DNA from 3 places in the Syntrophotalea acetylenica genome. Region 2 is predicted to be linked to each of the others. Evidence: predicted binding sites of a transcription regulator. Region 2 holds the regulator's gene; each other region holds the start of a gene.

Region 1 (6,602 bases), 600 kb from region 2:
CCATCGAGTTCGAAACCGGCAAAGCCGACATCGCGCCCCGTTACCATGCCGAACTCAAACGCGGCGCCGCATTTATCCGCAAGCACCCCGGTGCGCGCATCCTCATCGCCGGGCACACGGATTCGCGCGCCTCGGCGGCCTACAATCTCACCCTGTCGCAGCGCCGCGCCGACAGCGTACGCAAATACCTGATTGAAAAGTTCAGTGTCCAGCCCTCTCGCCTCGTTGCCAGGGGCTTCGGTGAAAGCCTTCCTGTCGCCGACAACGCCACCGCCAGGGGACGACAACGCAACCGGCGGGTCGAGCTGAGCGTTTACGCAACGACCAAAAAGTAATTCGACCCTTCGGGTTACATGCACTCGCCAGGTATGGCCTGCCCGGCTCTGGGCACCCAGCATTTGCGACAAACAACAGGAACCGGACGGTTCACCCCGCAAGGCTGATATCGATATCGGCCCACACGGGGCAATGATCGGACGGTTTGTCCATGGCGCGGATCTCGTAATCGATGCCGGCGGCACTGCATTTCTCGATCAAACCGCCACCGGCGAGAACCAGATCGATGCGTAACCCCCGTCGCGGATCTCTTTCAAAACCGCGGCTGCGGTAATCGAACCAGCTGAAACAATCCGTCAGCGAGCCATGACAGCTGCGAAAGGTATCAGCCAGCCCAAGGTCGAGCAGGCGCTGCAACCAATCCCGCTCTTCAGGCAGGAAGCTGCATTTACCGGTGCGCAGCCAGCGCCGGACGTTATCCTCGCCGATGCCCACATCAGCATCCGCCGGCGCAACATTGGCGTCTCCCATGAGAATCAGCGCATCGCGCGCTTCAAACCTGTCGTGCAGATACTGGTACAGCTCAAGATAGAATCGCTGCTTGGCAGTGAACTTGACAGCGTTGTGGCGCGACTCTCCCTGGGGAAAATAGGCGCTGAACACCCACACCGGAGCACCGCCACCCGTGTCATAGGCGGCACCGACAAGGCGTCGCTGGCTGTCAGCGGCATCGCCCGGCAAACCCTTGACTACTTCGACCGGAACCTGACGGGACATCAGGGCAACGCCGTAATGGCTCTTCTGCCCATGATATGTTACGTGATAACCCATTTCGCGGATGGCCTCGACGGGGAAATCCCCGTCCGGCACCTTGGTTTCCTGCAGGCCGATAATATCGGGCGCATGTTTTTCGATCACGGCCTGCAACTGGTGAAGGCGGGCGCGAATTCCGTTGACATTGAACGAAACAATTTTCATTTTTCATATCCCTTCAAGCGCCTGCCTTCTCCCAACGCGGAATCCGCCTTGTCCGGCGGCATGCCTCAATAATCGATGAGCAACGCCAGAAAATCCTCGCCATAGCGCTCCAGCTTGCGTTGACCGACACCGTTGACGCTCAGCAACCCTGCCGCATCCCGCGGCCGTCTGGCGGCCATTTCCGCAAGCGTGGCATCCGAAAACACGACGAAAGGGGGCACCTGCTCACGATCGGCCAGCCGCTTGCGCAATGTGCGCAAGGCTTCAAACAAGCCTTCATCGTAGGACCAGCCCGCGGCATTGCGCGGTGCGGCACTGCGGACCGCACGCACCCTGATTCGCGGCCTGGCCAACCGCAGCGAGGTCTCTCCGCGCAGCAACGGCCGTGCTTTTTCAGTCAAACGCAATATGGAGTAATTGCCTACGTCCTGATACAGGTAACCGTGATGCACCAACTGCCGCAGCAGGCTGCCCCAAACGTCCCGGCTGACATCGGCGCCGATGCCGTAGGTCGACAGCCGGTCGTGCCCAAGTCGCTTGATACGATCGCTGTCGGCACCGCGCAGCACGTCGATAACATGCCCGGCACCAAAACGCTGCCCGACGCGGTACACACAGGACAGGGCTTTGCGCGCGTCCTCGGTGGCGTCGTAGGATTCCGGGGGCTGAAGACAAATATCACAGTTGCCGCAATCTTCCGTCGTCTGCTCCCCGAAATACCCCAGCAGCACGCGGCGCCGGCAGGTAAGCGCTTCGGCGAACGCCGCCATGGCGTTGAGCTTGTGCAGTTCGATGCGGTTCTGTTCCTCGTTGCCGCCTTTTTCGATCAGGCCCCGGCACAATGCCACATCCCCGTAACCAAACAACAGCAGAGCCTCCGCCGGCAGGCCATCGCGCCCGGCGCGCCCGGTTTCCTGATAATAGCCTTCGATATTCTTGGGCATGTCGTAATGCACCACGAAGCGAACATTCGATTTGTCGATACCCATGCCAAACGCCACCGTTGCCACCACAACCTGCAGTTCGTCCCGCAGGAACAGCTCCTGCACACGGTTTCTTTCGCCATCCGCCAGGCCGGCATGATATGGCGCTGCCGAGATCCCCGCATCGCATAAACGGGTGGCCACTTCCTCCACCCGCTTGCGGCTCAGCGCGTAGACAATTCCGGCCTCACCGCCGTGCGCGGCAAGAAAGGTCGCCAGTTGCCGGGCCGGCTGGTGCTTTTCCAGCACCGTATATCGAATGTTGGGACGATCGAAGCTGGTGATGAAGCTATCCTCACGGGACAGCCCGAGACCCGCCAGGATATCCTGGCGGGTCTGTGCATCGGCAGTCGCGGTCAGGGCGACGAGAGGAACCTCGGGAAAATGCCGGCGCAGCTGGCCCAGTTGAATATACTCCGGCCTGAAATCGTGCCCCCACTGGGAAATGCAATGCGCCTCGTCGACGGCGAACAGCGCGACATCGATATCCGCCAGTCTCTCCAGAAAACCGGACCCCATCAGGCGCTCCGGGGCGATATACAACAGTTCGAGGCGCCCCCCGTGCAGATCGGCCAGCACCCGGCGGGCCTCCGCGGAGGCAAGGGAGGAGTTGTAGTAGGCGGCGCGGACACCATTAACGCGCAACGCATCGACCTGATCTTTCATCAGGGATATCAGCGGCGACACGACAATGGCGACCCCCTTGCGCATCAACGCCGGCAGCTGGTAGCAGAGAGACTTCCCTCCGCCGGTCGGCATCAGCACAAAGGCATCCCGACCGGCAACGAGCCGGCGGATGATCTCTTCCTGCAGGGGGCGAAAGGACTGAAAACCGAAAACGCGCCTCAAAATATCCAGCGGATCGGGGTACATGGCAAACCTTTGATTTATGAAGTAAGTTCCTTTGTGCAGTGAGCAGGCCGGCCGCTCGTCGTCCAATGCAGGCGCTACGGCATCAGGCGCCGCCGGTTCTTTTTTCAGCCACCAGCAAAAAGGGGGCATGGCAACGGTTGATGTTGCGAAGATTCAGCCCCACCCACCGATGGGGATCGAGGCCGGCGAAAAAATCCTGTACGGCCCGGCTTTCCTCCTCGCCGCCACCATGACCCGGATAAGCGGTCACGACCAGGCGCCCGCCGGCCGCCAGGCATGCTGCCGCCGCTTGCAGGGCCGCCAAGGTGGTTTCCCGGCGGGTCACCAAAGCGTGGTCTCCGCCCGGCAAATAGCCGAGATTGGCAACCACGGCCAGCGGTTCTTCCCGCAATACCGAGGACAGGCGCGAGTGGCAGCCTTCCACCAGAAACACACCGGCCGATGCCCTTTCAACAAGCGTGGCAGGGGTCTGACAGGCCACAAACGCCCCCGCGCTACGTAACCGCCTGGCGGTATTTTCCAGCGCCCGCTTTTGCAGGTCGAATGCCACGACCGTTCCCCCGGGGCCCACTTTTTGCCAGAGATACAGGGTGTCGTGTCCATTGCCGGCGGTAAGATCAACGGCCAACCCGCCCGCAACCAGCGCGGGCTGCAGCAGCAGCCGTGCCCAGCGGGTCATTTCCGTAAATTGTTTTAAAGCGGATTCCATGCTTTTCGCCTTTTCACGTTTCCCTGGCAACCAGACAGGGGCCATTATGGGGCGGCGCCCCCTCCCTGTCAACTCGCTCGGCCCCGACGGCTTTTTCGGCAGGACTTCCCGCACACCGGGCTTGAACCCGAAGCCGGAATCTGTTATAAAATTAGCACTCACAACCTTGGAGTGCTAACAATTGTTCCTGCCTTTCAGGAGATGGATAGCATGAGTAATTTGTCGCTGCCGATCCCTTCAGACAACCTGTCTCTCTATATCGCCCAGATCCGCCAGTTCGATCTGCTGTCCCGGGACGAGGAGTTCCGTCTGGCCTGCGCCTATCGCAAGAATGAGGACATCCAAGCCGCCCAGCGCCTGATTTGCGCCAATCTGCGTTTCGTGGTCAAAATCGCCCACGAATATCGCGGCTACGGACTGAAGCTGCTGGACCTCATCCAGGAAGGCAATATCGGCCTGATGAAAGCCCTGAAGAAATATGAACCGGAACGCGGCCTGCGCTTTATCACCTATGCTGTCTGGTGGATCAGAGCCTACATCCACAACTTCATCATCCGCAACTGGTCGCTGGTCAAAATCGGCACCACCCAGGCACAGAAGAAGCTGTTCTTCAAGCTCAACCAGGCGCGCAGCGCCATACGACGCCTGACCGGCAATGAGGACACTCAAACCATTGCCGAACAGCTCAACGTCCGCGATGAGGAGGTCGAGGAGATGGGCCGCCGCATGGCCGGCCGCGACACCTCCCTGGATGTCAACCTGGTGGAGGGCGAAGATTTCAGCCTGCTCGACGCCCTGGCGGACGATCGGGAAAACCAGGAGGAACAGCTCATCAGATATCAGGAAAACCGCCTCGCAAAGTCCCGGGTACATAACGCCATGGAACTGTTGAACGAAAGGGAACGGCGCATCGTGAAGGAGCGTATCCTCAAGGATGAACCAAGCACCCTGCAGGCACTGGCGGACGACTACGGCATCAGCCGCGAGAGAGTCCGGCAACTGGAAAAAAATGCCCTCGAAAAAATCCGCAAAGCCTTGACGGCAACCGCCCAATGTCTGCAGACCGAGTGAAGGCAATGGTAGCCCGGCAGTCTGGCTTGCCCTGCTGCACGATTGACAAATACGGGCAAATCCCTTACCTTTAGCGGGTTTGATAGCCTGTCAGAAACATCAGGCATCACGCGGGCCATGCCAGGGATACGGCGTCCCGATTTTTAACGCTTGCATATCCACCCCGTATCCCTGTCGTGTCGCGCATTCTATCCCCCGACAGCCCTTAAGGCGGAGGACAACACCCATGAAGTCGCTTATCTTCTCCCTGTCCGCCCTGTGCCTGCTGGCAGCCTGCTCGACGGCCAAGCTGCCCGAACCGCAGACCGCCGAAGAATATTTCCTTCGCGGAGAGCAGGCTTTTGCCGGCAAGGAATATACGGCTGCCATCGAGGCCTATCAAAAGGCCATGGAAATTTACGAAACAGCAGAACTGAACCGGCGCGCCGAACTACGCATAGCCGATGCCCACTTCGCCAGCAAGGACTATGTCGAGGCGTCGGCCGGATACGAAAATTATCTGAAGCGCCACCCCGGAACAGAGCAATCGGCCCGTGTCATGTTCCAGCTTGGAGAATCCTACTTCAACCAGATTCTGGCCATCGACCGCGACCAGACGGCCACACGCAACGCATTGATAACCTTTGAAAGCCTTATCAAGCTATACCCGACGGCTCCCGAAAGCGCTACCGCTCCCGAACGGATCAAGGCCTGTCGCAATCACCTGGCGGCCAACCAGCTGTATATCGGCCTGTTTTACTACAAGACCGACGAGCACCGGGCCGCCATCGGCAGATTCAGCCAGACGCTGGACACCTTCCCCGACAGCCCGGACAAGGACCAGGTCTACTACTACCTGGGGAGCACTTTTCTGAAAAACGGCCACCCCAACCTTGCCGTCACGACTTTCGAACAGCTTATCGCCGAATTTCCGCGCAGCCCCCTGGCTGTGAAGGCGAAAGCCATTTTGCGCGAAAAATTCTGAGAACCGCCGCCCGCTGTCCATCAGGCCAACGCCGCGGCCAAGGCTACCGGAACAGGGCAAATCCCGCCGGCATTGAAGCTTCCACCATGACCAACCCAACGGGCCGGCCAGCATTGCCGGTCCGTTGCAGCGTGGGCCTGCGCCGACACGCCGGCAAAGGCCTTTTATGAAGGAGCCAACCATGTCCATTCTGGATGATCGCATCGCTTGCCCGCATCTGCGCGAGCGCATCAAAACCACCCGGGAAGTCCTGCCGTACTTCAAAGATGGCATGACCCTCGGCTGGTCCGGGTTCACCCCCGTGGGCTACCCCAAGGCCATTCCCAAGGCGCTGGCGGACCATGTCGAAAAAAACGGCCTGCAGGGAAAAATGCGTTTCAACCTGCTTATCGGAGCATCCGTCGGCACCGAAACCGAGGACCGCTGGGCTTCTTTGGACATGATCGCCAGACGCTGGCCCTACCAGAGCGGCAAAAACATCCAGAAAGGGATCAACTCCGGCCGCATCCGCATGCAGGACAAACACCTGTCCATGTTCGCGCAGGATCTGCTCTACGGTTTTTACACCAAGGATTTCGGTGGCAGCCTTGACCTGGGAATTGTCGAAGCAAGCGCCATCAAGGAAGACGGCAGCATCATTCTGGCCGGCTCGGTCGGCATCGCCGGGGAGATCATCCATACCGCAAAGCACCTGATTATCGAGCTGAACACCACCATCCCCTCCTATGAGGGCCTGCACGACATCGTC
Region 2 (6,602 bases):
ACTGCGCCTGGCCTCTGCTGCATGCCTGGTTGGTCGATGCCTACCCGGAATCGACGGTCGCCGGTGCCGTTTTTCTCAGTGTCTTTACCACCAAAAGCGCGGTGTATGTGCTGGCCCGCTGCTTTGCCGGTATCGAAGAACTGGTCTGGATTGGCGCTCTTATGGCGGCCTTTCCCGTGCTGTATGCACTGATCGAGAACGACCTGCGTCGCGTTCTGTGTTACAGCCTCATCAGTCAGGTCGGTTACATGGTGGTGGCCATCGGCATCGGCAGCGATATGGCCATCAACGGCGCCGTCTGCCATGCCTTCGCGCATATCCTTTATAAGAGTCTGCTTTTTATGGTCCTGGGGGCTGTTGTCTTCCGAACCGGGACAAGCAATGCTTCGCAACTTGGCGGTCTCTACCGCAGCATGCCCGGTACCGTCATATGCTGTCTGGTCGGTTCCGCGTCCATCTCGGCGTTTCCCCTGTTCAGCGGTTTTGTGACCAAATCAATCATCATGGATGCGGTAACCCACAGTCATCGCCCCCTGGTATGGCTGGTGTTGACAGCCGCTTCGGTCGGAACCTTTTTCTATGCGGGGGTCAAGATCCCCTACCGGATCTTTTTCGGCGCAGAGGCAAAAGTACAAATCCGGGAAGCGCCGCCGCACATGCTGCTGGCCATGGCTGCAACGGCTTTTCTATGTGTGCTGCTTGGGCTGCGACCGCAACTTCTGTTCGGCATCATGCCCTATCCCGCCGTCTACGAACTTTATACGCCAGCGCATGTCCTGAGCAAATTGCAGTTGCTGTGTTTTGCCGGCCTGGGCTTTTGGTTGCTGTGCCGCTGGCGTATTTATCCCTTTGAGAAAGCCGCGACCAATCTTGATGTGGACTGGTTTTATCGACGCGGCGGTCTCATGCTGTACCGGGGCGTTGATCGCCTGTTCAATGGACTGAATGCTCACTGCGAGCGGTTTTTCATTACCCGCATGACGGCCTTGTCTGCAAGGTTCTTTGAAGAACCGGGAGGCAACGTGCAAATCGGCTGCCTTCGAATTCTGAACCGGCTGATGGGTTTTCAGGACCTATCGCCCGGCACGAAACAACGCATCCGACAGCGCAGCAGGCTCGGTACCTACCCGGTAGGGGTCGGCGTGCTGTTGGCCGTTATTTTTCTTGCCGCCACCTCCTTGTTGTATTTTATCGCCTAGCTCTGTGCCGACGGTCCCGCGGGGTTGCGGACGACCTGCGCCAAAAAGTTTCCGCCGCTGTGGCGAGGCCAATCGAAAGGAACGATTTCAACATGAAAAAGCTGCTTGTGGCCCTGGACTGTTCTCCGCTATCGATGCGGGCTGCCAGCTATGCGGCGGAGATTGTGCCGCACCTTCCCGATGCCCAGGTCATTCTGTTCACGGTTCTTACCGGCGTCCCCAGCAGCGAAAAAAAACCGGATGACACCGTCAAGCCCGAAACGCGTCAATCGCAGGGCGACGAGGATCACCTGCAGGAGCAGAACGAGGTGGAAAAAGTTTTGACCCAAGCCGCGCAAATGTTTGCCGAACAGCAGCTTCCCGCCGAGCGCCTGACAGTGCTCGCCAAGCCGCTGCGGCGCGGCATTGCCCAGGATATTGCCGATGAAGCCCGGGCTTTTGGCTGTGATACCGTGGTGGTGGGCCGGCGGGGCCTTTCCAAAATGAAGCAGATGGTTCTGGGCAGTGTTTCCCGGGACCTGATTCAGAAAAGCGAAGGTCTGGCGGTTTGGGTCATCGACTGAGCTTTCGGAAGCGGATTGTTCTGCCGTGACGTCTCTGTATATCCACGTACCGTTCTGTCTTCGCAAGTGTCCGTATTGCGACTTTTTTTCCCTGCCTCTGAATGCTTCACAGCTTGAAGGCTTCCCACAGCTGGTTATTGCCCATCTCGAGCAGGAAAGACATCGCGACCGCTGGCAGGGACCTTTCTCGACCGTTTTTTTCGGCGGCGGGACGCCTTCGCTGCTGCCGCCGCGCGCCGTCGGCCTGATTCTGCAGCATGCCGATCGGTTGTTCGGTCTGAGCCGCGACGCCGAAATCAGCCTGGAGGCGAATCCGGGCACGGTCACCGCCGGCAAGTTGCTGGGTTATCACGGTGCCGGTATCAATCGACTTTCTTTCGGGGTCCAGTCCCTGAACGACAGGAGCCTCGCCCGGCTGGGCCGGATTCACAGCGCCGCGGAAGCGCGTCTTGCTTTCCGATGGGCACGGCAGGCCGGGTTCGATAATGTCGGCTGCGACCTGATCTTCGCCCTTCCCGACCAGCCCCCCAAGGCGCCCTGGCCGATCTTGAATCCATCCTTCAGCTTGGCCCGGAGCATCTTTCCTGTTACGGCCTGGGCATCGAGCCCGAAACCCCCTTTGCCTGCCAGGTGGAAGCGGGGCACATGCAACCGGCGACCGAGGAGGTCTATGCCGAAAGTTTCATGCTGCTGCATGAACGATTGATTGCGGCGGGGTTTGCGCATTATGAAATCTCAAACTACGGGCGAACCGGCCGCCAATGCCTGCACAATCTTCTTACCTGGAAGCGCCAGGCTTACCTTGGCGTCGGCCCCGGCGCTCACTCCTTCTGCGACCGCCAGTGGGGCTGGCGCGGCATGGTACCTGCCGATCTGACATCGTACCGGGATGCGCTTGCCGCGCATCGGGATCCCGTGGTGGAACTGGAAACTTTCGATCGCCGCGGTGCCATGGCCGAGACCGCGTACCTTGCCCTGCGCTGTGCCGAAGGTATTGATGAGGCAGCGTTTTTAAGGCGTTTCGGGATTGGCTTCGCAGAGGCGTTTCCCGTTGCCGTGAAACGCTGCGGTCCGCATTTGATCTGCCGCCAGGGACGTTGGCGGCTGGACCTTCAGGGGTGGCTGCTGTTCGACCATTTAATCAACCCCTTCCTGTAGGCGTTTTCCCTTTGTTTTTCCACCTGCTTTGCCCTTGACAAAGGGTAGGGCCGTTGTTATGTTGTTTCCCGTTAGCACTCAACAAGTCAGAGTGCTAACGTCCTTTCAAGCCGGATGCCCCGGCTTGTTTTACGATTGCGTATCGCGATGAACGAAGAGTTGAACGAACGCTGTCGGCTGATACTTGAGGCCATCATCGAGGATTACATCCTGTCGGGGGAGCCCATCGGTTCGCGGGCTTTGACGCGCAGGCACGCGATCCCTCTGTCGCCGGCAACGGTCCGCAATGTCATGGCCGACCTGGAAGAGATGGGATACCTGACGTCCCCGCACACCTCTGCCGGGCGCATACCGACCGAGAAAGGTTACCGCTTCTATCTGGACAGCCTGCTTCGAATCAAGCAGCTGTCGCCCAGCAAGCGGCAATCGATCCGCGAGCATTACCGGAATCGCAGGTTGCGCATGGAGGAGTTGTTGCGTGAAGCCGGACGCATCCTGTCCACCTCCTCCAGCTACACGGGGGTGGTCATGGTGCCGCAGTTGGCAACCACCATCTGCCGCCGTATCGACTTCGTCAGACTTTCGGCGCGCCGTATCCTGGCGGTTTTTGTCAGCCAGTCCGGGATTGTCGAGCACAAGATTATCGAGTCGGATCTGCCGCTCAACGAGTCTCAGCTGCAGGAAGCGGCCAATTATCTCAACCAGACATACAGCGGACTCTCCATCCAGGACATCAAACAACGCATTGTGGTTCAGATGGCGGAGGAAATGGCCACCTACGATACCCTGCTCCGGCGTGCCCTGCATCTGTCATGTCTGGCCTTGGAGGATGATTTCGGCGGTCAGATCTACATCGAGGGCGCATCGAATATCCTCGATCAGCCGGAATTCAATGATTTGAGCCGCATGAGGCGTCTGATGCGGACATTCGATCAGAAAAACCTGCTGATGGAATTGCTGCACAAAAGCCAGTTGGCCGAAGGCGTGCAGATCTACATCGGCAGCCCGGATCATTACAGCGACATCGAGGGGTGCAGTCTGGTTGCGGCATCGTTTTCCAGCCGCTGGGGCGCCATCGGCACCCTGGGTATCATCGGGCCGACCCGCATGCCGTATTCGACGGTCATCCCGCTGGTCGATTTTACCGCCGGACTGATCGGCAGTATTCTGGACAGTGAAGAGGAATAGAAATAGGAATAGGAGACGAACTATCGTGGCAGAACCGAAAAACCAGGCAACCGAAACGGACCAGGGCCTGAGCGAAGAGACCGCCGCCGCAGTGCCGGAAGGCACGCAGGCCGAAGCGGCTCCGCTTGCCGCCGTGCAACAGGAACTGGCTGAGGCGTTGGCCGAAAAGCAGAAAAACTGGGATCTCTATCTGCGCGAGCGGGCTGAACTGGAAAACTTCCGCAAGCGCATGCAGCGGGAAAAGGAGGATCTGGTACGGTTCGCCAATGAAAACCTGCTGCGCGAAGTCCTGACCGTTGTGGACAATCTCGAGCGGGCCATCGACCACGCCCGCGGCAGCGAAGAAACGGTGCAGGGACTCATGGAAGGGGTTGAGATGACCCTTTCCCAGTGCCGCAAGCTGCTGGAAAAGTTTGGTGTGACGCCGGTCGCGGCGGTGGGTGAACCGTTCGATCCGACCTGGCACGAAGCCATGGGGCAGCTGGAAAGCGCCGAGCATCCGCCCAATACCGTACTGCAGGAAATGCAAAAAGGCTACCTGCTCAACGACCGGTTGCTGCGTCCGGCCCTGGTGCTGGTTTCCAAATCCCCCGCAGCCGACGAATAGCCCTGGTTGCACACCAATTAAACGCCAGATTCAAATTTAAAGGAGGATATATACTCATGGGAAAAGTTATCGGAATCGACCTCGGCACCACCAACTCCTGCGTGGCTGTCATGGAAGGTGGAGAGCCTGTGGTCATCGCCAATGCCGAAGGTTCCCGCACCACCCCGTCGATGGTGGCCTTCACGGAAAGTGGTGAGCGCCTGGTCGGCCAGCAGGCCAAGCGTCAGGCTGTGACCAATCCGGAGAACACATTGTTCGCCATCAAGCGGCTGATCGGCCGCAAGTTCGAAAGCGACGCCGTTCAGAAAGACATCAAGGTCAGCCCGTTTGCTATCGTCAAGGCCGATAATGGCGATGCCTGGGTAGAAGTGCGCGGGAAAAAATACAGCCCTCCCGAGATTTCAGCCATGATTCTGCAGAAAATGAAGCAGACCGCTGAAGACTATCTCGGCGAAGCCGTCACCGATGCGGTTATAACTGTTCCTGCCTATTTCAACGATTCGCAGCGCCAGGCCACCAAGGATGCCGGCAAGATCGCCGGTCTGAACGTGCTGCGCATTATCAACGAGCCGACCGCCGCCTCTCTTGCCTATGGCCTGGACAAGAAAAACGAAGAAAAAATCGCCGTTTTCGACCTGGGTGGCGGCACCTTTGACATTTCCATCCTGGAACTGGGCGACGGCGTTTTCGAAGTCAAATCGACCAATGGGGATACCTTTCTGGGCGGCGAAGATTTCGATCAGCACATTATGGATTATGTCGCCGACGAATTCAAAAAGGATCAGGGCATTGACCTGCGCAAGGACAAGATGGCCCTGCAGCGCCTCAAGGAAGCCTGCGAAAAGGCCAAGTGCGAGCTGTCCACCTCCATGGAAACGGATATCAACCTGCCGTTTATCACGGCAGACCAGTCGGGGCCCAAGCACCTTAACATCCGCCTGACCCGTTCCAAGCTGGAAAGCATCTGTGCCAGTCTGCTGGCAAAATTGGTCGAACCCTGCCGCATGGCTCTCAAGGATGCCGGCCTTTCGGCTTCCGATGTCGACGAAGTGCTGCTGGTCGGTGGCATGACCCGCATGCCGGCGGTGCAGGCCAAAGTCCAGGAAATCTTCGGCAAGACCCCCAACAAGGGTGTCAACCCCGATGAGGTTGTTGCCATCGGCGCCGCGATTCAGGGCGGGGTGCTCAAGGGCGAGGTCAAGGACGTGCTGCTGCTGGACGTCACCCCCCTGTCCCTGGGGATTGAGACCCTCGGCGGCATCATGACCAAGCTGATCGAGAAAAACACTACCATTCCCTGCAAAAAAAGCCAGATTTTCTCCACCGCCGCCGATAACCAGCCGGCGGTATCGGTTCACGTGCTTCAGGGCGAGCGGGAGATGGCGTCCGACAACAAGACCATCGGCCGTTTTGAGCTGGTCGGCATTCCGCCGGCGCCGCGCGGTGTGCCTCAGATCGAAGTTGCTTTTGACATCGATGCCAACGGCATTCTGCATGTTTCGGCCAAGGATCTGGGCACAGGCAAGGAACAGTCGATCCGCATCACGGCTTCTTCAGGCCTGAGCGACTCTGAAATCGACAAGATGGTCAAGGACGCCGAGGCCCATTCCACCGAGGACAAGAAAAAGCGTGAACTGATCGAAGCCCGCAACCAGGCCGATGGCCTCGCCTACTCCACCGAAAAGACCCTCAAGGAGCACGGGGACAAGGTGGACGAGGCAACCCGGAAGAATATCCAGGATGCCCTGGAGGAACTCAAGAAAAGCATGGACGGCGACAGCGCCGACGCCATTCGCCAGAAGAGCGAAGCCTTGGCTACCGCTTCCCACAAACTGGCCGAGGCGGTCTACAAGCATGGCCAGGAGGGCGCGCAGACCGCCGCGGACG
Region 3 (6,602 bases), 330 kb from region 2:
CGGAGAAAATATAAACCTTGCCTCGAAGGGAGACCGGCGGTGACGACACGCAAAAACGGAAACGGCCCCGGAAGCTTGACGCTTCCGGGGCCGCACGAAGCAGAAAGCAATACGTCTCAGCCGCCGATGCCGTGCATACGGCGCTTGCCCTGACGGAAGTCCTTTTCCCCGATGTGATGGCGTTCGGGTTTGGCGCAGGCGGCGTTGCGAAGAATTGCCTCGAGTTCCGCATCGCTGGCGTTGCGACGCAAGGCACCGCGCAGATCGATTTCCTCAGTGGAAAACAGGCAGGGTCGGATGCGCCCATCGGCCGTGATGCGCATGCGGTTGCATTCGCCACAGAAATGCTCGGAAACCGCCGGAATCACACCGATATGACCCGGACTGTCGGGAAAATGAAACATGCGGGCCGGGCCAGCCGGGCCTTGCCGCAACTCGGAAACCAGCTTGCCGACATTTTCCAGCGCCTTGATGATATCGGCGGCCGGGAACATGTTGTCCGGTGTATAATCCAGACCGTCGCTGACCGGCATGAACTCAATGAAACGGACTTCCCACGGCTGATCGAGGGTCAGACGGGCAAAATCGGCAATTTCATCATCGTTGACTCCGCGAATCGGAACCATATTGATTTTAAGGGGCGTAAGACCAACGGCCTCCGCCGCATGCAAGCCATCGATGACTTTCTGCAGCCCGGCACGACGGGTGATCTCCAAAAACCGATCCTCCCGCAACGTATCGAGACTGACATTGACCCGACTCAGACCGGCCTTGCGCAGGTCCGCCGCCATGTCCGCCAGCAGGATGCCGTTGGTGGTGAGGGTGATTTCAATTTTTTTGGAAAGATCGGACATATCACGGATGAACTCGACGATGCCCTTGCGCACCAGCGGCTCGCCGCCGGTCACACGAATTTTTTTGACCCCGCAGCGAATCGCCACCGCCACCACGCGCAACATTTCCTCGTAGGAGAGGATATCGGCATGGTCGATGGTCTCAACCCCGCTGGCCGGCATGCAGTAACGACAGCGCAGATTGCACCGGTCGGTCACCGACAGCCGCAGATACTCTATGGTGCGCCCATAGTTGTCCTGCAATATGTTTTTGCTCTTTTTCACTGTTGTAAGGCCCCTGGCAAGACGAATTTCGTATACAGAAATGAAACTGCGTTTTATCGGATCAAACTAAACATTACCACCAAAAAGCGCGACAGGGCAAGAGGTATCGCTGCAGCAGCGGTGATATCAATGAAACCACGGACAGTTTCCATGCCGCTCCCGCACCGGAACGGGTCTCGGAGGGTTCAGACAACCCGGGTTCGCGTGCAGAAATTTCGGAGGTTGATTTTGTTATGAGTAAAGCTCTCGGTCTTTTTTCCGGGGGGCTCGACAGCACCCTTGCGGCCCTGACCCTCAAACGCCAGGGCGTCGCGGTCACCGGCATCGTATTCGTGACCCCCTTTTTCGGCGCGGAGCGGGCCCGACAGGCCGCCCGCCAGATCGATATTCCACTGATCGTCGAAAACATCGGCGACATCCACCTGGATATGCTGAAAAAACCCCGCTACGGCTACGGCAGAAATCTCAATCCCTGCATCGATTGCCACGCCCTGATGTTCCGACTGGCGGCGCGCCATGTCCAAAGTGGTGAATTTGATTTTCTATTTTCCGGGGAAGTTCTCGGCCAGCGCCCCATGAGCCAGAACTACAATGCCCTTCAGGCCGTCGCCAAACATGCCGGCTGCGCCGACATCATTCTGCGCCCCTTGTGCGCCCGGCTTCTGCCGCCAACCGCAATGGAGGAACAGGGTCTGGTTGCCCGTGAAAAGCTTCTCGACATCCAGGGCCGTTCCCGCAAGCGCCAGGAGGACTATGCCCGGCAATGGGACCTGCATGAATATCCCGGATCCGGGGGCGGTTGCCTTTTAACGGAAAAGTCCTTTACCGGCAAACTGCGGGACCTGCTGGAACATCAACCCGAATGCACCGTACAGGATATCGAAATCCTTAAACTCGGTCGACAGTTTCGCCTCTCCTGCTCGGCGAAGCTGACCTTGGGGCGCAACCAGGAAGACAATGAAAACCTGCAGGCCGCCGCCCGTCCGGGTTATATCCTGATGCATGCCCCGGAGTTTCGCGGCCCGACCGGTCTGATCAGCGGCAACCCGACACCAAACGACCTGTTGCTGGCGGCCGCCATCGTCGCCGGCTACGGCAAAGGCCGCGACCAGATGCAGGTAACTGTGCGCCTGTTCCACGATGGCGAAGAACGCCTGATGAGCGTTGCCCCCATGAGTCAGGATCGCAGCGTTCTGCTGCAGGTGCTCTGAAAGCCCCCGGCAAACCAGCAGCATTTCACGGAAAACAAAAGCCCCCCGGATCTCTCCGGGGGGCTTTTGTTTATACCGCTACAGTGTCAGGGCAATTACATCATGCCGCCCATGCCACCCATGCCGCCCATGCCGCCGGGCATACCACCAGGCATGCCGCCAGCTTCTTCCTTGGGAAGCTCGGCAACGCAGGCTTCGGTGGTCAGCATCAGGCCGGACACCGAAGAGGCGTTCTGCAGGGCGCTGCGCACCACCTTGGTGGGGTCGATAATGCCGGCTTCGAGCATATCGCAATACTCGTCGCTGGCCGCATTGAAGCCGAAGGTATCTTCGCCGCCGCGGACCTGATTGACCACAATGGAGCCCTCGGCTCCGGCGTTGGCCGAAATCTGGCGCAGGGGTTCTTCCATGGCGCGCTTGACGATATTGACACCGAATTTCTGCTCACCAGGCAGGTCAAGGGCTTCGAGTGCCTTGATGCAGCGGATCAGGGCCACCCCGCCTCCGGGGACGATGCCCTCTTCGACGGCCGCGCGGGTTGCGTGCAGGGCGTCTTCGACACGGGCCTTTTTCTCCTTCATCTCGGTTTCGGTAGCGGCACCGACCTTGACCACGGCAACGCCGCCAACCAGCTTGGCCAGGCGCTCCTGCAGTTTTTCGCGATCGTAATCGCTCTTGGTCTCTTCGATCTGGGCACGGATCTGCTTGACCCGGCCCTGAATGTCCGCTTCGCTGCCGGCGCCATCGATGATGGTGGTGTTTTCCTTGTCGATGACGATCCGTTTGGCGTTGCCGAGCATGTCGATGGTGGCATTCTCCAGCTTGAAGCCGACTTCCTCGGAAATCACCTTGCCACCGGTGAGAATAGCGATGTCCTCAAGCATGGCCTTGCGGCGATCGCCGAAGCCGGGAGCCTTGACGGCAGCAACGTTGAGGGTGCCGCGGAGTTTGTTGACCACCAGGGTGGCCAGGGCTTCACCCTCGATGTCCTCGGCGATGATCAGCAGCGGACGGCCCTGTTTGGCAACAGCCTCGAGGACGTTGATCATGTCGCGCATGTTGCTGATCTTCTTGTCATGAATCAGGATCAGAGCGTCTTCCATGACCACTTCCATGCGCTCGGCGTCGGTCACGAAGTAGGGAGACAGGTAACCACGGTCGAACTGCATGCCCTCCACGGTTTCAAGGCTGGTTTCCATGGCTTTGGCTTCTTCGACGGTGATGACGCCTTCCTTGCCGACTTTTTCCATGGCTTCGGCGATGATGTCACCGATGGTTTTATCGCTATTGGCGGAGATGGTACCGACCTGTGCGATTTCCTTGTGATCCTTGATCGGCTTGGACAGTTCCTTCAGGTAAGCTACGGCAGACTCAACCGCCTTGTCGATGCCGCGCTTGATTTCCATGGGATTGTGGCCCGCGGTCACCAGCTTGACCCCTTCGCGATAAATGGCCTGGGCCAGAACGGTCGCGGTGGTGGTACCGTCACCGGCGACATCGGAGGTCTTGGAAGCGACTTCCTTGACAAGCTGGGCACCCATGTTTTCGAACTTGTTTTCCAGTTCAATTTCCTTGGCGACGGAAACGCCGTCTTTGGTAATCAGGGGAGCGCCGAACGAACGGTCGATGACGACATTACGACCCTTGGGGCCGAGAGTAACTTTAACAGCATCGGCCAACTGATTGACACCGCTGAGAATCAGAGCGCGGGCATCCTGTCCGAATTTGATTTCCTTGGCAGACATATCTGTTTATCCTCCTTTGGATTGGCTTTACTGAAACAATAGCGATTTACTCGAGAATACCGAGAATATCGTCTTCACGCATGATCTGATATTCCTTGCCGTCGATCTTGATCTCGCTGCCGGCGTATTTGCCAAACAGAACGCGGTCGCCGACCTTGATGTCCATGGGAAGCACGGTGCCATCTTCGAGCACCTTGCCCTTGCCTACGGCCTTGACGACACCCTGCTGGGGTTTTTCCTTGGCGGAGTCAGGAATAATGAGGCCACCGGCGGTGGTGGTTTCCTCTTCGGTCCGTTCCACGATGATACGATCACGCAAAGGTCTGATGTTCATGCTGCATTCTCCTTTCGTTCGGTCATAAAAATTTTGAGTGCGGGACGCATCCCGAAAAAAACCTTCTCAACATCCAAACAAAAAAGCTCAAGTCCGTTGCAAGCGCGGACCAAAGCCCTGGACTTTGGCTCGATGTTAGCACTCGTTTTGGGTGAGTGCTAACAAGCAAGGCTAAATATAATCAGCTGATGGTGAATGTCAAGGGATTTCGATAAATTTCTGCAAAGACCGGGCGATCTCATAAAATCTCCCCCGGAATGTATACCGGATCGCCAAGAAACCGGCTTGACTTTGAGAAAGCAGGTGTGTTACTTGGTTTTCAACTCGCATGAGTTCCGACAATTTGCAGGTCTCCCGTAACTGGCGTCTCGAGGTGGTTCACCACCGGGGAGCGGGATCAAAAGACCTGAGAGCCGTACGCCTGGGCCCCCTTGAACAAGGGCCAGGCGTTTTTTATTTTCCGAAGGAGCAGACAGCCATGAGCAAGAAACTCTATATCCCCGGACCCGTTGAAGTGAGTGCCGACGTTCTGGAAGTCATGGCCACCCCCATGATCGGCCACCGCATGAAAGAGTACGCCGTCCTGCACAAAGAAGTCGTCGACGGCCTTAAAAAACTGCTGAATGCCCCCGGACCGGTTTTTCTGTCCACATCCAGCGCCTTCGGCGTTATGGAGGGTGCGGTCCGTAACCTGGTGCAAAAACGCTGCGCCTGTTTCGCCAACGGCGCATTCAGCAAGAAGTGGTACGACGTTACCCTGCGCTGTGGCCTCGAAGCCGACGTATTCAGCGCCGAATGGGGGCAACCGGTAACCGCGGCGATGGTTGACGAGGCCCTGTCTACCGGCAAATACGACGCCATGACCCTGGTTCACAACGAAACTTCCACAGGAGTCATGTCACCTCTTGAGGAGATTGCCGCGGTGATGCAGAAATACCCCGATGTCTCCTTCATCGTGGATACCGTCTCCTCCATGAGCGCCGTCCCCATCGACGTCACCGCCCTGGGCATCGATGTCTGCCTGGCCGGCGTACAGAAGGCCTTCGCCCTGCCGCCGGGACTGGCCGTGTTCGCCGTCAGCCGCAAGGCCCTGGACAAGGCGCGCACCACTCCCAACCGGGGCTACTATTTCGATTTCGAGGAATTCGAAAAGAACGACGAGAAAAACAACACCCCCAGCACGCCCTGCATCAGCATGATCTTCGCCCTGCGCCACCAGTTGCAGAAAATGTTCGCCGAGGGCCTGGAAAACCGCTACGCACGCCACCGCCTGATGGCCGACACCACCCGCGCCTGGGCCCTGAAGCAGGGCTTTGGGCTGTATGCCGCCGAAGGCGCTCGCTCCCAGACCTTGACCGCCGTCGCCAACGACGGCCGCACCGATGTGGCCCGTCTCAAGGAACTGCTCGGTGAACGCGGCTATGCCATGGACGGCGGCTACGGCAAGATCAAAAATACGACATTCCGCATCCCGCACATGGGCGACATGACCATGGCCGACATGGAAGAATATTTTGCGCTGCTTGAGGAACTGCTGCCCCAGGTGCGCGCCTGATTTTCATCCGTACCCCCCGGATGGAAAACCCGGGGCATCCCCATGCCCCGATTGTTTCATTTTCTCCTCAAGCCCCCCGACAGGGGGGCTATTTTTGATGGGTGCATGAATGCGATACAAACATGTGTATCAGCTCCATCCCAACGGTATTTCTCTCGACAAACTTGCCCCTGGGGCAACCCTGGAACAATCCCCCCGCCCGCACTTATCACGCCAGCCAATCTGAAACTTGAGCCCCTGTCCATCCGCCGTTTCCTGATGGAAACGGCTTAATAAACACATCTCACCCAACTTCGTTATTTACTTGAAAAGACACCGAAATTCTGCCAACCTAGAAATAACTAACACCTAAATGCTTTTTTCGGGAAAGGAGAGGTGCCTGCCCCGAAGAGAGTGTATTTAATTCCGGGAGGAAAACATGCGTATGAAAATGTGGCGGACAATCTGCTTGGCAGTACTTCTGATGATGGGCAGCTTCGGCGCCCCGGCCCTGGCGGGCCAGCAGCCGCTCACGGTGTATGCCGGCGCTGGCCTGATGAAACCGATGGATGAACTCAAAACACAGTTCGAGGCACGCTACAAGATCCCTGTACAGTTGATCTATGGCGGCTCCGGCGAGCTGTTCGGGATGATTGCCAC

What was found. Region 2 encodes HrcA, which represses chaperone genes, less so after heat shock. Its sites were predicted from a motif close to TGTTAGCACTCNNNNNNNNNGAGTGCTAACA; they were not measured.
Region 1: the regulator HrcA is predicted to act here: its motif matches at 3,969-3,999, upstream of rpoH (RNA polymerase sigma factor RpoH).
Region 3: the regulator HrcA is predicted to act here: its motif matches at 4,542-4,572, upstream of groES (co-chaperone GroES).

The regions. Positions count from the first base shown of each region.
Region 1 is NZ_CP015455.1:735,673-742,274, reverse strand. Features, by position in the region: gene A6070_RS03445 (OmpA family protein) at 1-335, shown strand, start outside; gene xthA (exodeoxyribonuclease III) at 427-1,254, opposite strand; gene recQ (DNA helicase RecQ) at 1,320-3,110, opposite strand; gene mnmM (tRNA 5-(aminomethyl)-2-thiouridylate-methyltransferase MnmM) at 3,193-3,819, opposite strand; gene rpoH (RNA polymerase sigma factor RpoH) at 4,030-4,890, shown strand; gene A6070_RS03420 (outer membrane protein assembly factor BamD) at 5,117-5,854, shown strand; gene A6070_RS03415 (acetyl-CoA hydrolase/transferase C-terminal domain-containing protein) at 6,036-6,602, shown strand, end outside.
Region 2 is NZ_CP015455.1:140,465-147,066, forward strand. Features, by position in the region: gene A6070_RS00705 (Na(+)/H(+) antiporter subunit D) at 1-1,199, shown strand, start outside; gene A6070_RS00710 (universal stress protein) at 1,292-1,762, shown strand; gene A6070_RS16620 (coproporphyrinogen-III oxidase family protein) at 1,788-2,468, shown strand; gene A6070_RS15035 (hypothetical protein) at 2,408-2,920, shown strand; gene hrcA (heat-inducible transcriptional repressor HrcA) at 3,068-4,108, shown strand; gene grpE (nucleotide exchange factor GrpE) at 4,134-4,715, shown strand; gene dnaK (molecular chaperone DnaK) at 4,772-6,602, shown strand, end outside.
Region 3 is NZ_CP015455.1:472,788-479,389, reverse strand. Features, by position in the region: gene A6070_RS02190 ((Fe-S)-binding protein) at 1-14, shown strand, start outside; gene moaA (GTP 3',8-cyclase MoaA) at 117-1,118, opposite strand; gene A6070_RS02180 (DUF814 domain-containing protein) at 1,352-2,329, shown strand; gene groL (chaperonin GroEL) at 2,425-4,074, opposite strand; gene groES (co-chaperone GroES) at 4,121-4,408, opposite strand; ZMP/ZTP riboswitch at 4,755-4,842, shown strand; gene A6070_RS02165 (pyridoxal-phosphate-dependent aminotransferase family protein) at 4,887-5,963, shown strand; gene modA (molybdate ABC transporter substrate-binding protein) at 6,382-6,602, shown strand, end outside.